Regions from separate parts of the Bacillus shivajii genome, predicted to be linked through region 1. Evidence: riboswitches for the same ligand, from Rfam matches in the RefSeq annotation. Region 1 holds a riboswitch; each other region holds the start of a gene.
The links. A riboswitch is a leader RNA that binds a small molecule or an ion and turns the genes downstream of it on or off. The one in region 1 is predicted to bind cyclic di-GMP.

Region 2: another riboswitch for cyclic di-GMP. It lies ahead of LGQ02_RS16580 (response regulator transcription factor); the one in region 1 lies ahead of LGQ02_RS15015 (WxL domain-containing protein).
Region 3: another riboswitch for cyclic di-GMP. It lies ahead of LGQ02_RS04070 (sensor domain-containing phosphodiesterase); the one in region 1 lies ahead of LGQ02_RS15015 (WxL domain-containing protein).

What each region holds. Positions count from the first base shown of each region.
Region 1 is NZ_CP084703.1:3,084,797-3,090,519, forward strand. It holds gene LGQ02_RS15005 (WxL protein peptidoglycan domain-containing protein) at 21-1,061, opposite strand; gene ltrA (group II intron reverse transcriptase/maturase) at 1,210-2,481, opposite strand; gene LGQ02_RS15015 (WxL domain-containing protein) at 3,236-3,796, opposite strand; cyclic di-GMP riboswitch class I at 3,945-4,033, opposite strand; gene LGQ02_RS15020 (ICP22 family protein) at 4,218-5,162, opposite strand; gene LGQ02_RS15025 (diguanylate cyclase domain-containing protein) at 5,276-5,723, opposite strand, start outside.
Region 2 is NZ_CP084703.1:3,434,409-3,440,131, forward strand. It holds gene LGQ02_RS16570 (glycogen/starch/alpha-glucan phosphorylase) at 1-1,334, shown strand, start outside; gene LGQ02_RS16575 (alpha/beta fold hydrolase) at 1,515-2,303, opposite strand; gene LGQ02_RS16580 (response regulator transcription factor) at 2,479-3,186, opposite strand; cyclic di-GMP riboswitch class I at 3,228-3,314, opposite strand; cyclic di-GMP riboswitch class I at 3,549-3,632, opposite strand; gene LGQ02_RS16585 (glycine betaine uptake BCCT transporter) at 3,943-5,469, opposite strand.
Region 3 is NZ_CP084703.1:847,351-853,073, reverse strand. It holds gene LGQ02_RS04070 (sensor domain-containing phosphodiesterase) at 21-2,207, opposite strand; cyclic di-GMP riboswitch class I at 2,277-2,361, opposite strand; gene LGQ02_RS04065 (Crp/Fnr family transcriptional regulator) at 2,582-3,289, shown strand; gene LGQ02_RS04060 (sensor domain-containing protein) at 3,293-4,918, opposite strand; gene LGQ02_RS04055 (V4R domain-containing protein) at 5,041-5,490, shown strand.

The sequences.
Region 1 (5,723 bases):
AAAATAAAGGTAAATAGGTTTTATTTTTTCTTCCTTGATCCTAGCCAATAAAAAATGACGGCGATAACACCCCCTACTGCTGCCCATATCCAACTTGGTATCCCAGTTTGAATAGGCTCCGGAGAAACAGCTCGTACTTCTTCATACTCTCGCACTTCTTCATTTTCAACTTCTAACGTTCTTTCAATCGTGATTTCTTCTCCTAATACATTTATTTTCGCAAAGATATGATACACCCCGGGTCCAAATGCTTCATTCTCCCATGTGACAGGATACCTTATCTCAGATGCCGGAACCATTGTAAATGGCGGTATTTCTCCAGAAAATAGCTCGTCTCCTTCCTCATTTTCTATTTCGTATTCACCTTCCGTTCCTCTTAAAATCATTTGTCCCTCATTAATAAATTCGAAGTACAATTCTGGACCTATTGGACGGATATTGAGCCCAACATCACCTACATGAAATTCTGGCTCAGCGTCCTCCGGTAAATCTAGCTGTACGGCGATTGAAAACGTGATTTCATTTCTTATAATAAAACCTATATCCCCTTCTTCTTCCTCTACTTCAATATCCTCAAGCGTATCATCATTTACAGATGCAAAAAGGATACCTCCTAAGAATGTACCAGAATCATTCTCTGGAACAGTAATATGTATCGGAATTTCCTTTTCTTCATGAGCACTTAATTCGACTAACGACTCTAATTCAAGCAAATTAGACATTAAAACAGCTTCGTCTAAAAGGTTTGTCCGTTCAGATTCAATAAATGCTTCGTATAAAATTCCGCCAGTTGGAGCTGTATAAGCATTGATTGGTAATAATTGAACACTAATATTATGATCACGTTTATTTTCGATTCGAACATATACTGTTTGTTCATCATTCGGTTCAACTTGTAAGTGATAATAACCACCTACACCTTCTACTTGATTATTAGGAAGAATAGGTTCAACTGTAAATGGTGCATCCATTTCTTGTTGTGCTTTCGTTGCAATCGTACCGAAATTAACGGTTGTGATGGCTATGAATAATATTACTAATAAAATCACTTTCCGCCTCAAAAATATCACTCCTTTACAAGAGTATTGTAACCGAGATCACCCATTTTCATTTTTGATATAACCGAGTAGGCGTCGCCATTACTGACCACGCCTCTCACAGAGCACACACGTGCGGATCTTCGCATGTGGCTCTTCCCATATATCCCTTCTAGAGATAACGTTCATCATGAACAGATGATAAACTTACGAGTCCCAGCTCTGAAAAGAACTCATTGTCTAACGCCGCATGAACCATTGGACTTTTGGAACTTCGCCAAGCAAACATACGGATTCCTCTGAGGTTTTCTTCCCTCCATCCCTTCCTTCTAAGAAGGCGATGGAGGTTCTTTATATGTCTCCAACTTCTAAGTTGTACCATTCTTAACCTTCTTCTTATCCAACTATCCCACTCTTTGAATTTGTTCTTCACATTGCCGTAGCGGAAATAATTTGCCCAACCTCGAATGTAGGGGTTCAGCTTGTCTTGGATAAGGAGTTGGATATCAACTGTTTGGTTCCTACGAGTAATTTCTCTCACTCGCTCCTTGAATTTTACCTCTTTCTTAGGGTCTATTCTTCGAATATTGCCAATGAATTCATACCCTAAGAATGTAAATGGCTCTTTCATGGCGTCGACAACTTTAGTCTTCTCTTGATTGACAGTTAAACTTAGTTCTTTCTCAAGAAATCTTGAGACACTTCGCATGACTCTTTCTGCACCTTTTGGGCTTTTACAAAGAATGATAAAATCATCCGCAAAGCGGACGATACGGTGACCACGTTCGGTCATCAGTTGATCAAGCTGATGTAAGTAGATGTTCGAAAGTAACGGACTTAACACACCACCTTGCGGAGCTCCCTCGGGAGTATCTTCGTAAAGATCCTCTACCATGACACCTGCTTTGAGAAAACGGTGAATGAGTTCGATAATAGACCCATCCGTCACTCGTTTCCTTATTTGTTGTTCCAATTTATCATGTGGAATCGTATCAAAGTAGGACTGTAGATCGGCATCAATGACATAATGGTATCCTGCTCTCAAGTGTTCAGTAACTTTGTCTAGAGCCATATGAGCACTTATCCTTGGGCGGAAACCATAACTACACGGAAGAAACTCTTCTTCGAAGATAGGTTCCAATACATTCCGTAGAGAAGCTTGTACGATGCGATCTTCCACCGCTGGTATCCCTAGTGGACGTTGTTTCTTCCCATTATCTTTATCGATCATCTTTCGTCGAACAGGTTTGGGTCGATATCGTTTACCTTTTAGCTTCTGTTGGAGCACTTCTAGATTGTCCTCCAGCTTTGCTTCATATCCTTCAATTGTTACTTTATCGACCCCTGGTGCACCTTTGTTCTTCTTTACTTGATAAAAGGCACTTACTAGATTCGCTTTCTTGTACACTTTGTCGTACAAACTGTACCATACACGTCTTTCCATCTGTTATTCCCCTTACGCCACTGCTTTCGTTTCTTCCTTTGCTTCTGCTTCTCCATATGAAATGTCGAACATATCAAGGTTGGTAGCCGATGGCAATACCTTATATTTCACATTTCGGCGATAGACGGTGTACCCTTCTGTTCCACCCTGGCATCAGCCCCCTTGGCTCTTGTCCAGCTTCTGTCTATTTCCGCAGTCATAAGTAAGCCTACTCACATTGTTCTTCTATGGGTCACGCCCTTCGCACGATTCCTCACCTTTTGGGTATAGGTTCGCAACTGTATCTGTGTACAGTTTCACTCATGTGCTGTCCTCGCTACTGTCGCCAGTAGGTCATTGGCATGAGCTTCTCCACTACTATGGCGATCTCTGACTTCTCCCTTTAAAGCTCATCTTGTGTCCTTGGCTTAGCCTTGTAACATCAATACCTACTTTAGGAAGCAGGGAGATCTCAATGGGTCACATCATGTACTTTCCCTCTAATCCAGCCCTCATAACACTTTGAGTTTCCAGCTATTCGGACTTTCTGTTCTCTTGCACAGTCATCCAACTCTCGTGCCAACATGGGATATCAGCTCTGTTCAGAGGTTTGCCTTCAGATCCTCCGCACGCTACTTCACAGTCAACGCACTATCTGTCAGCTAATGCTTGCCGGCTGGCCGATGCATTCGGGACTCTCACCCTTTAGCACATGTGCTGCCACTCGCGAAAAAAACAGCCATGTTATTTTTAACACGGCTGTTGTCTTTATATATTATTGAGTTGGACCTGCTGTAAGGTTCCAAGAAAACATTGTTTCATATTGACCTGCTAAAGCTGTATCTGGGCTTAATGTTAAAGATAATGCATCAGTAGGGAAAGCCGCTGTGAATGTTCCTTTTCCTTCATCGACTGCAGCACTTAAAACATTTACTGGAACATCTAGTGAACCACCTTTTGGTGTTACATATTCTGCACTTGAAGAGCCCGTACCAGCAATTACTGATGAAGGTGCTGCTAAGTTAAGAGACTCTTTAGGCAGTGTATGAGTACCGTCATCTTTTTGTATCGGAGATGCAGATACTTGCACGTTCCAGCCAGCACCTGTTCCTGTTGGGTCAACGATTTTCAAACTATCTAATGATGCAGTTGTTGTTTGAACCGTACCGTCTAATGTTACACCTGCAAAAGTAGTTGCATTTGGTACTTCGATACTGAGTTGACCACCTGTCACTTCAGCATTACCAGACGTACTACCTTCTGATGCTAATGACGGATTTGCGAACAACCCTAATGATATTGTTAATATTGATAAAACAGTTACGATCTTTTTCATCTATTTATTTCCCCCTATAGGTAATTTTTTTTTGAGATAATCTATATCTCACTCACCTTTATCCTCATTTTGGGCATAAAAAAATTCTTACTTATACCTTTGTCGCATAGCAAGAATTTCAAGGAAGTAATAGATACTCCTTTCATTCTTTAGCAACCTGTCGACCATAGCATTTCTTCTTGCCTTAGGCACATGGCTTTGCGTCATTGTCTTTCAACAATTTTGCCTTTTGTAAGGAATGAACATATGAAACTGTTCAATCAGATGGTGTGTGATATATCTTACATTTGTTATCATACCTTGATTTCAGGGCCTTTTCTAGCCATCAAATGTTTCCATTGTTACCAGTGAAAATAATGAAAAAAAAAAAATGAAAGATGATGTATTTTGCATAAAAATAAAGCCCTTTTTCTACTAGATCTTAAGGGCCAGCTGTTATATTTACGATTATTGTCGTCGAATATGTACCTTCCATTGTATGTTCCGGCTCTAGCGTTAAACCTAACGCATGTGACCCAAAGGATACAAGAAAACTTCCAATTCCACCTCCAGCTGAAGCACTTACCAATTTTAATCCGTCGTTTAAATCAATCGCTCCACCTCTTACTTTCAACTCACTTGCTGCCGATGAATGCTCTTCAATATTTGAAAGAACTGGAGCCTCTATATTTAATGACCCTGGAGGAAGACGGTGTCCATGTTGATTTGTAAGCGGTTCTGCTTTAACTGTTATATGCCATCCGTCAGTTAGTGGATATTCATTGTATATTGGAAATGAGTTAATTTGTGCAACGGTTTGTTGAATTTGTCCATTTAATGTAACTGCGGAAAAGTCCCCAATTTCAATTGGCCCTAAAAAAGGCATGAAGTCCTCACCTTTCTCTTGGTCATTACCCCCTTCTGCATGATCAGGCGTCCCAGGTTCCCCTGCATGTTCTGGGTTCTCCGTATCATCTGTATGACCAGGAGGTAATTCATTCTCCTCCGTTGAATCGGCATGTTCAGGCGCCCCATCTTCCTCTGTATGAGGAGGGTTTTCAGTTTCTTCAGTATGTCCTGGGGGCAAACCATCCGCATCTTCTTGACCTGGGGGGAGTTCTTCGGCAGAGGTTGCGCTTGAAATACTCAACGGTGTTGTAATTATAGAAGTCAATAATAAAGAGCCAACAACCACTTTTATCAATTTTACTTTTGTATTCGGAATCGAGTGTCGGATATAGCTCAAGGCAAGAGTGTTTAAACTTGGATGTTTCTCACCAAGCTCGCTAGAAAATTCATACGTATAAATTTGAGGATCTACATGTAATATAGCGCACGTCATATTACACTCATCAAGATAGATATCATGAGATACAAACAGGTTCATTCCTCTCCCCTCCTTACTAACTATCATTTCCAGATGATTGACTACGTAAAAAAGTTTTTGATCAGCTTAAAAAACCTTATTACGATAAACATGTAATAAGGTGGTTCTCCAGACTATTCTGTTTTTCCAATACTTTCATTGTAAAACTGAAAATCATTTCCGCCTCTTTCTTTTACAGTATATAAGGCATCATCGGCTTTGATCACTAATGATTTCATACTCTCACCATGATCAGGATATAATGCAATCCCTACGCTCATCGTCATATCCATTGAGTAGCCGTCATATTCCCAAGGCCTGCTTAAATTCTCATTAATCCGTTCAATGATATTCACTACTTGTTTCTCGTCGTTAATATCCGCTAACAAAATATTAAATTCATCACCACCGATTCTAGCAACCGTATCAACATTCCGTACACTTTCACTAAGTCTTGAAGCGAATTCTTTTATAAACGCGTCTCCACCCTCATGACCAACCGTGTCATTCACGTCTTTAAATTCGTCTCCATCTATAAACAATAAAGCAAAGGATGTATTTTTACGCTTAGCGTTTTCAATC
Region 2 (5,723 bases), 350 kb from region 1:
GGCCAAAAACGATGGTTCAAGAGTTACTACCGCGCATTTACATGATTATTGATGAAATAAATGAACGTTTTTGCCGAGGCTTATGGTTTGACCACCCTGAATTACGCGACGTCATTCCTGAGCTTGCCATTATTGCTGATGAACAAGTCCATATGGCACGTCTTGCTATTGTCGGAAGCTTTAGTGTCAACGGAGTTGCGAAGATCCACACAGACATACTAAAGAAAAAAGAAATGAAACACTTTTATCAGCTATTTCCAGATCGTTTTAACAATAAAACGAACGGAGTAACTCACCGTCGTTGGCTCCTTCAAGTAAACCCTCGCTTATCAACAGTGATTAGTGAAGTCATTGGCCCAAATTGGATTTGTCGACCGAGCCAATTAATTAGCCTCCTTCGTTACTCGAAAGATGCCAGTTTTTTAGAAAAGGTCGACAAAGTAAAGCTTGAAAACAAACGGTCGTTAGCGTCATTAATTTATGACCGGACTGGGATAAAAATTGATGAACATTCCATTTTTGATGTGCAAATTAAACGGTTGCACGAGTATAAACGTCAACTGTTAAATATTTTTCACGTCATTTACCTTTATAATGAATTAAAAGATAACCCGAACTTAGATCTTACACCGAGAACGTTTATCTTTGGGGCGAAAGCAGCACCGAGCTACCATTTAGCAAAAGAAGTGATTAAGCTCATTCATACCGTTGCATCAATTGTTAATCACGATCCTGATATTCGCGGAAAACTGAAGGTCGTCTTTTTAGAAAACTACAATGTAAGCCTTGCAGAAAAAATCATTCCTGCTACAGATATTAGTGAACAAATCTCCACAGCGAGTAAAGAAGCATCAGGTACAGGGAATATGAAAATGATGATGAATGGTGCGTTAACTGTAGGTACGATGGATGGTGCAAACATTGAAATTCGTGACTTAGTTGGCGATCAACATATTTTTATGTTCGGTCTTAAGGCTGATGAAGTATTAAATTACTATGAACACGGAGGATATACAGCGCGAGACATATATAACACAGACGATCGCGTGCGGCGTATTTTAGATCAATTAAATGAAGGTGTTTTTGGCTCACAGGAGATCGAGTTCAAAGATATTTATTACAACATTTTATATCACAACGACCCTTATTTTGTTTTAAAAGATTTCGACCCTTATATAGAAACTCACGAACTCGTCGAGCAAGCATATCGCGACCGCTCAACATGGATGAACATGAGCGTCACAAACATCGCTTACTCTGGTAAATTCTCTAGTGACAGAACGATTCAAGAATATGCATCAGAGATTTGGAAAATAAATAAAACACATCCATAAACCAAAAATCCCCAGGTGCCAGGCACCAGGGATTTTTTTTGTTTTAGAGGTGCTGTTAGTCCGTTATTATGGCCTCATTAGTAACATTTATTTTTAGTTTTGCTGCTTTCATTTTTACCTAATAAACAAACGAGCATGGATGTTATTCTCCAATGCTCGTTTTTCGTTTTCTCCATTAATTTAAACCGCTTCTGTTTTGTGATAAGTAGATATAAATTTAATCGTTTCATCATTAAATTGCCTTGGTTGATCGATGTTACAGACATGGCCTGAATCTTCAATTCTTTTTAACAATAACCCTTCTTTTTCTTCAACCAGCTTTTCTACTGCTGGCAAAAACAAATAATCTTCTTCTCCCATAATAAACATGGTTGGAATACCATTAAAATTTGTTTGTAATCGTTCTAGTAGAGGGTTCATTGCCTTTAGTAGGGCGAACCAACGAATAAACTCTTTTTGACACATTTTCTTCGCTTGATCTACAAATGCACTCCTCGACTCAATATGGTTACTCTTTGGCATAATAATCCATGCAAGAAAGCGATAAAGCCACATATACGGAATAATATATTTCGTTAAATTACCGAGAGCCATTAAAAACTTTGTCCTAACATTTAGTTGAATGACTGCACCACCTAAAATCATTGATTCAATACGGTCCGTATGTTTTTGTGCCATTGTCTGAATAATGATCGTTCCAAGAGAAATGCCAACTAGATGGGTTGACTTAATATGTAGATGGTCAAGGACATTTACAACCTCATCTGCAATATCTTCTAGTGAATCACCTTTTTGCCAAGGGATACCATTCGATTTACCATGCCCTCGTAAATCTATTAATAATACATTAAAGTGTTTCTTAAAATCTTTTACTTGTTTATGCCAAGTCGTTGAATCTCCGCCTGCCCCATGTATAAATGTTACCCATGGTCTACTGGCATTTGCTATGTATACTCGGTGGTGTAACATAAATAATATACCTCGCTTCTTTACTTGAAAATCTTTGATGTACGTTAGCATTATACCAAAAATCAGACTTTTTTTGTTGCTAGATGTACCAACTAGATAAAAACTTATCGACAAACTCCTTATTTTTAAATTCCCAAACTATGAAAAAGAGGTGACATGAGTCACCCCTTCCTTTTTATCTTTCAGCATCTACCCAACCATTCTTTATTGCTTTAACCATTGCATCTGTACGATCATTTGCGTCCATTTTCTTTAAAATCCTACTTATAACGGTTGTAACAGTAGAGTGAGCAAAAAATAATTTTTCTGCAATTTTACTATTGTTATAGCCATCTAAAATCAAATCAAGAACAGCACATTCTCTTTCTGTTAATACTAGAGATATTTTTTCTTTATTTAATTTAAGGGTTTTAATCGGCTTTAACCTCATCTTTTTATTTTCTATTTCTAATGTGAGATTAATATGTGTTTCTGGTTCCAGAAATGCTTGCTTTTCTATTAGGGATTTGATCACGATCTCATAATGATTCTCTAAGTATGGTAATGAAACGATTCCATTTATAGGTAATGATAAGAAATTAAAAATTTGTTTTCCAATTGGCTCTTTACTCACTAACAATATCGTAGAATGTTCTGCTTTAAAAGAATGAAGCTTTTCTTGTAAGTGGTAAAATGATTCTGGTGTAAGCTTTTCAACTAATAGTACAACCCACGAATGGCCTTCTTTCATTATTGAAGGGTGGTCTGTTTGGACTTTTTTCATATACATTGCTTTTAATTGATTAGATATGTCATCTTTTACATTTTCAGGAAAGTCATTATTTGAATCTATATATATGATTTTTGCACTTTGTGTTTCGATTCTTTCTTTCACTTCAAGCATGATAGATCCTCCCAAGTTTTTTTTATGGTTTGTCATTGTCAAACGGCAACTGGCTGACTTAGCTTTGTTATGCCTTAGTCCCTTTAGTTTTGCGTCACTACGTTTCCATAGGTTTGCCTTTTTCGTTTCACCTCGTTTCTGTAAAAGGATCATCATGTACGAGAAATGTTTTTACCATCATCTCTTCTTCTTCACCTTTTTTTCTAATGCGTATTCATTGAGGCAACTTAAAGGTATTTATTGATTACGCTATTAATAAATCTTAGCAAAGAGCTGAAGTCAGGTGCTGTACACGGTCTTTTTATATAAATAAAAAAAGCTGCTTACATATACATAATGGGCAGCTTGAATAAATGAAACATTTATGCAGCTGGCTGGCGTATCTTTTAGATTTAGCCCCTTTAGCTTTGCGTCCTGCTTTTTCAAACAGTTTGCCCTTACTATTTATTTTTTCGACATAATTTGATTTATTTTAACAATCTCTGCACATTGTACTTTACCATAAAATATTACCTAAAATCAATAGCCAGGCTAGTTATTTCTTCCTATACAGTATTATTGTTTTTTCCTACAAACTTTAAATATAGACAAAACTAGGATTTTAAACGCATAACAAAATACCCCCAAATATTACCAGGTGCCAGGCACGTGGTAATATTATGGAAATGTCCTATGCTTTATAGTCAAAATTGAGGATTAACGGACATAAAAAAACTGCCACATTTGTGCGTACACATTTGTGACAGTCTTTGGATATTAACTCGCTTTTTTCATCTTTTGTTTTCCGTCTTTGTTGCTTTGTCCGAGCTCTTTTAATTCTTTGTTCAGTGCTTTTACTAAACCGTAACACATCACAAGCACAATAAAGGACAATGGTAATGCACTGACGATAATCGCCGTTTGTAAGCCTGCCAATCCACCTGAGTACATTAAAACAGATGTTGATGCAACTAAAATTAATCCCCACGTAATTTTCACTCGATTTGGAGGATTTAACTTTCCACCTGTCGTCAGCATTCCTAACACGAATGTTGCAGAATCTGCTGATGTAACAAAGAACGTTGTAATTAACGCCACGGTTAAAACAGATAAAAGAGCTGTTAATGGTAAGTTTTGATAAACAAAGAATAACGCCGTTTCCAGACCTTGTCCTGATACATCAAGTCCTTGGAATAACTCTAAATAAATCCCTGTTCCACCAAACACCGTAAACCATAAACCACATACAACCGTTGGAACTAATAATACTGCAACCGTAAATTCACGAATTGTACGTCCTTTTGAAACTCGTGCAATGAACATCCCGACAAATGGTGTCCATGAAATCCACCATGCCCAATAAAAGATCGTCCATCCTTGTGTCCATGCTAACTCATCTGCATCGAACGGTGACAAACGAAGTCCCATAAACGCAACGTTTTGTACATAGCTTCCTAAACCTGTCGTAAACATATTTAATAAAAATAACGTCGGTCCTAGGAAAAGCACTGCAAATAACAACAATGTAGCAATTGTCATGTTGGCATTACTTAAATACTTAATCCCTTTAGAAATACCGGTACTTGCTGAGACAATGAAAAGTACTGTAATGATCGCCATAATGATCATTTGAACACCAAAATTATTTGGAATTCCTACTAAGTATTCTAACCCTGCATTAATTTGTTGAGAACCTAATCCAAGAGAAGCTGCCACTCCGAATAACGTAGCAAATACCGCAACAACATCAATTGTTTTCCCAACAGGACCTTTCACCTTCTCACCAAGTACTGGTTGAAGTGTCGAACTCATTAATCCTGGAGCATCTTTTCTAAACTTTTGATAAGCAAGAGCTAATGCAACAATCGCATAAATTGCCCATGCATGTAATCCCCAATGAAGCCATGTGTACTGCATCCCAAGGGTCGCAGCTTCTTCTGTACTTCCATCACCTGTTGGTGGTACAGCAAAGTGTGAGATTGGCTCAGACACACCATAGAATAAAAGTCCAATTCCCATCCCTGCTGAAAACAACATCGCAAACCATGTTGGACGGTTATAATCTGGCTTTGAGTCAGGCTTTCCAAGCTTTATTTTTCCATATTTACTAAAGATCATAAAGATCGCAAATGCTAAAAAGAACGTTGCAACTAATTGGTAGAACCAACCGAATGATTCAAGAACAAACCCTTGAGCGACACCCATCACAGAAGCTAACTGCTGTGGAATGATCACTCCTATTAATACAAACAACACGGCTATACCGACAGAAACTTTTAAAATTGACCGATCACTTTGATCCAAAACGTAAAACACTCCTCTAGTTTTTTTCAAGCATCGCAACTTGCGATCGCCTTATTAAAAAATCCTTTTTAATTAAACCATAATTCCGTATAAACCGAAAAAACTGTACAGAATGATTTTCAGAAGAATTCTATCATTTATTTAAGTGAGAACGACTCACCAACTTCATTTATACAAATCCATTCATATAAGATCATTTACACGACTTTTCTAAACGTAACTACAATTCCTCTTCCTGTTATCTGTGAAATTTG
Region 3 (5,723 bases), 2.2 Mb from region 1:
CATGCATCGAAAAATTCTCCTTAAACAGTTTTCACCTTTAATAATTGTGTGAATTGTTCACTAGGGATCGGTGCACTAAAGAAAAACCCTTGAACCTCATGACATTGTCGTTCCTTTAAAAATTGGAAGTGGTCTTCTGTTTCTACTCCTTCAGCTAGGACTCTTAAACCTAATTTTCTTGTAAGAGCAATAATCATTGATAAGATTTCTTTTGCTTTAGGGTCAGAATCCATATCATGAAGAAAAGATTTATCAATTTTTAATATATCAATCGGTAAGTCTTTAAGGTAATTCAATGAAGAATAACCTGTTCCAAAATCATCTAAAGCAATTTTCACACCCATTGATCGAAGCTGCTCTAACGTTCGAATCGCTACATCGTTTTTTTCTAAAATCACTGTTTCTGTAATTTCTAATATTAAATTATTTGGATCCAACTCTGTTTCTTTTAAAACTTCTGTTACGACCTGTACTAAATCATCTTGATAAAATTGTTCTACAGACAAATTAACAGAGACGGATTTTAACAAGCTCCCATCATTTAACCACTTTTTTTGTTGTTTACAAGCCTCTTTAAGCACCCAGTTTCCAATCGGAACGATTAACCCTGTTTCTTCTGCTACAGGAATAAAATCAGCTGGAGAGATATGTCCTAAAACTGGATTTTTCCATCGGAGCAGTGCTTCAGAACCGATAATTTGACCAGTTTCGTTATCTAACTGTGGTTGATAATAAAGAGTAAAATCATTATTTTCTAATGCAAAACGTAACTGGCTTTCAAGCTCCATTTTTCGGTCCATTTCATGGCTCATTTCGTATGTAAAGGACTGGTACTGACTATGGTTACTTTTCTTAGAATAACGAAGGGCAACATTCGCATTTTTCATTAATTCCTCAACAGTCTCGCCGTGCTCCGGGTACATGCTGAGACCTACACTTAACCCCATATGAAAGTCATGGTTCTTTAAATAAATAGGGGGTTCAAAGATCTCAAGCAGCCGTTGAACGTGATGATTTGCCTCATTGGCTTTCGTATTGTTTAAAATAATGACAAATTCATCTCCACTGATCCGAAACACATGATCAAAATATGAGGATAAACGTATCGCAATGAGTTTTAACAAGTCATCACCATAAGTTCTTCCCAACGTATCATTTACATATTTAAATCGATTCACATCAATATACAAGAATGCAAGTGGTTGATCTTTTTGTTCTTTTAATATAGCTTGAAAGTACTCCACAAGTTTCCAATGATTTGGAACTTGTGTCAGCTTGTCGTAATATGCTAAGTGGTAAATCCTTTCTTCGGATTTTTTACGGTCTGATATATCTCTCGACACATATAGATATTGACCTACTTCCCCATTTTCTTCAAAAATTGGAGAGAGAGATCCTTCTAAATATAGCCATTTTCCTTGTCGATTTCTAAAACGATAGGAAACTTTTTGTGGCTCATTTGTTTCTTTTAACTTTTCAAATGATTTCCAAGCACGAGTCACATCCTCTGGATGCATATGCTCATATCCAAGTGTACCTAAAAGCTCATCCGGAGAATATCCTAAATACTTCTCATGAGAGGGGGATGTGTATACATACGCTCCCTTCGAATCGAGGATCCCTACAAAGTCCGTTACATTTTCAGTAATTAACCGATATTTTCTTTCACTTTCGTAAAGTTTTTCTTCCGTTTTCTTCCGCTCTATCGCAACAGCTGCCAGATGAGAAAACGTTAGAAGAAGCTGCAAATCATAATCAGTAGGCTTTTTTGACTCACGATAATATAAAGCAAACGTCCCTAACACATTTCTCTCAGATGATAAAACCGGTATTGAGAAGCAAGCTTTTAACCCGTAAGACAATGGTAGAGAACGGTAATCTCTAAAAAGTGGATCGGTTGCAATATTTTCTACAATCACATTTCTTTTATAAAAAGCCGCAGTCCCACAAGATCCAACGTTGCTTCCAATATCAATGCCATTAACCGCTTTGACATATTCTTCATCAAGGTTAGGAGCGACCGCATTTTCTAACTGATTCGTTTTCTCATTATAAATAAGAATGGAACATACCGAATAAGGTACAAACCCTTCAATGACAAAAGTAATTCGTTCTAACACCCTTCTATATGACTGACCTGTTGCAATCATCTCGAGAATATTATTTTGTGCCTGTAATAAGTCTGTATTCTCTGTGCTTTTATTCATATCAAGTACTTTCCTTTCGTTTGAATACAAATAAAAACACACCCGTTTATTAGGATGTGTTTCCCCTAAAACGGCACCTGGCTGGCTTGACTGTAAAGTTTTAGCCCCTATAGTTTTGCGTCCCCTCATTTCTGAAGGTTTGCCCTGATCGTTTTATTTCTTTGTTTTGATAATCATACATACTACCTGGATCAAAATACCTATATCTGTATAATAACATATATAAAGGAAAGTTTAATAGACGATTTACAATTTATTTCTAAAACTGTCACTTGTTTTGCTAAAGCGATTTAGGTCACAACGTGCTTAGGCAGTACTCGTTAAAATAGTTTTATAGGAAGTTATTATATATAACAAGAAATGAGGTTTTAAACATGGGCTGCGAAAACCATCATGGTCACCTTGATAGCTGTATCCATTCCGTCCCAGTATTTGAAGGTATGAGCGATAGTGAACTCCAACTAATTAAAGAAGCGAAGAACAGCCGAAAATATAAAAAAGGGGAGTACATATTCAGAGAAGGCGATCCTTCAGAATCTCTTTACATCATTCATCAAGGTTTAATAAAGCTTTCGAAGATTTCACAGGATGGAAAAGAACAGATCATCCGGTTACTTTTCCCTGGGGATTTCTTTGGAGAATTTGCACTCGTGCATAATAAAAACCATTATGCTAACGCTGAAGTACTTCAGGATACAGTTGTTTGTACAGTTGAAAAACAAGGGTTTATCAGAACGATGGAACTCAACCCGAATATGACTCTGCGCTTTATAGATACATTAAATGATCGCATATTTTATGCAGACGAGTGGGTTAGCTCTATGAGTTTATTAGAAGTTGACCAGCGTCTAGCACGTGTACTATTGCTTTTTAACGAAAAAGTAAACCCGGACAATGATACATTTTCCCTTCCTATCTCAAAAAAAGATACCGCTTCATTAATAGGAACGACACCGGAAACATTAAGCAGGAAACTCGTCCAGTTCGTATCCCAGCAAATGATCAAATTACACGGTCGTAATGAGATTGAAATTATCAATCGCGAAAAACTTGAAGCATTCGCTGGAAGATACGATTGTTGAATGTTACAAACGATTACTCACCTGTTTTATTAAAAAGTTTCGTACATCATTGGCTTGTAATGGTTTACTAAAATAAAAGCCTTGAACAACGTCGCACGAAGAGTTTTTTACATAATCGAGCTGTTTTGCTGTTTCAACTCCTTCAACAACAACTTTTAAATCAAGGTCATGAGCTAACATCGTTATCGCATTTGTGAGGGCTTTACTACTTGGGTTCGTTTCAATGTCAGCGATAAATGAACGATCAATTTTCAAATGATCAACAGGCAAATTTCTTAAATAACTTAAGGAAGAATAACCTGTACCAAAATCATCAATTGAAATCCGAACACCAAGTTCCCTTAATTGATGTAACGTTAATACAACAGATTTCACATCATGTATAAACATACTTTCCGTTATTTCTAGTTCCAATGAATGAGGTTGGACCTTTGTTTTTCGGAGCATATCCTTGAGTTTTTCTACTAATCCTTTTTGAAAAATTTGCTGTGCTGAAAGATTGACTGACACTCGTAACGAAGAGTAACCTTCTTTTTCCCACTCTTTTATCTGATTACAAGCCGTTTGTAACACCCAGTCTCCAATAGGAATAATTAGCCCAGTTTCTTCTGCAATTGGAATAAAGTCAGCAGGTGAAATCATTCCTAGGTCAGGGTGATCCCAGCGAATTAATGCTTCAAACGCTGTTGCTTTATTGAGAGTCAAATCTAATTGTGGTTGGTAAACGAGTGTAAACTCATCATTTTCCAGTGCTCTTTGTAAACTATTTTCAATTAATAATCGTTCAAATGCACCTGCGTTCATTTCTACCTCTGCTTTTTTTATTTTGTTCTTTCCGCTTTTTTTCGCTCGGTACATTGCTGAGTCTGCATTTGTCACTAACGTTTCATGATCATCTCCATCGTATGGATATAAGCTTATTCCAACACTAGTTGTCATATAAACCTCTGTTTGTTTTAATGAAAATGGTGTACGAAAGGCTTCAATGATTTTGTTAGCGATTCTCTCAGCTTCTTTTTCAGAGCGTAAATCGTTTAATAAACATACAAATTCGTCTCCACCATTTCTCGCAATTAAATGCCTATGATCAAGTGTTTTCCTTAACCGTTCCGTTACTTGTTTTAGCAATGAATCACCAGCGGAATGGCCAAGTGTGTCGTTAACAAATTTAAATCGGTCGAGGTCTAGAAATAATACCGCAAATAAAGAATCTTGATTTTTTGCAGACTTTAATAACTTTTCCATTTCTTGTTCGAGTGTATGACGATTCGGGAGTTGCGTTAATGGATCAACACCACATTGCTGACAAGGTGATAACAAAATCACGGATTGACGAACTCGACCATCAGCATCTTCGATTGGATTAACTTGAATCCACTGTAAAACTGTTCCGCCATTTTTTCTTTTGAGGGAAACTTCTCGGTGACCTTTTTCTATTAATTGACCTCTACCTGAAAAAAACTCCGCTACGTTCCTTCCTATTAACTCATTTTTTGAATAACTACTAACCTTAAGAAACTCATCATTAGCATATTGCACATCTCCTCGCCTATTTATGATTAACACTCCAGATGAAAGCTGATCAAATGCTTTTTTCCAATTATCTTTATTTGTCTGATACATGTCCATCGTTAAACACCTCTTTATAGTGAAGCATACCTCATCTAAAAAATGCTTCCTTGATTTATATCAATGTTTTCTTATGTATTCACTGTAATAATGGCATTAACAACAAAGAGGAGTGATAATAGATGGATCTATTTACATTTGATGATATGAAGAAAATAAAAAGAAAAGATTTAGGCAACTCCGTACCATTGGAACTCTTTCGTTCCGTTAGATTAATAGGAATGTATCAAGGACTTCCTATGAAAGGAAAAAGTACAACATTGACGATCGGAAGAAAAATCGGTGGAAGTTTACCGGTTCAATCAATTGAAGATACGTTAGACATGTTTAAGACATTAGAAATTGGAATTCCAAGAGTAATTGAAAAAAATGATAACGAAGTCCATGTTGCGATAAAAGATTGCTTTTGCGAAGGGCTTCCAGTTCATGAAGGGAACATGGTTTGTGACTTAGAGGGGGCCATTTTAGAAGGAGCATTATCGAATATTTATCAAGGACAAGTAAATGTTCGAGAAGTGAAATGCAATGTTAACGGTGATAACAATTGTGAGTACAAAATAAAATTTTTGTAAAATGAATGAATTTCATAACTCAAAATAAGATGGGAAATTCCGAATGAAGAGCGTGAACTCCACTTCAGACGGACGCTTTCCCGAGGGCTTGTCTTCAGCTAACTTAGGCTCGACAATTCTTCGCCTAAGTGGATCTTCAGACTGCGTTGACCCTCTGGGAGTCGCCGTCTTTTGTTACGTTCACTTCTAAACAAAACTTGGCTTATCGTTAAAGAGATTCTTAGTACTCTTCA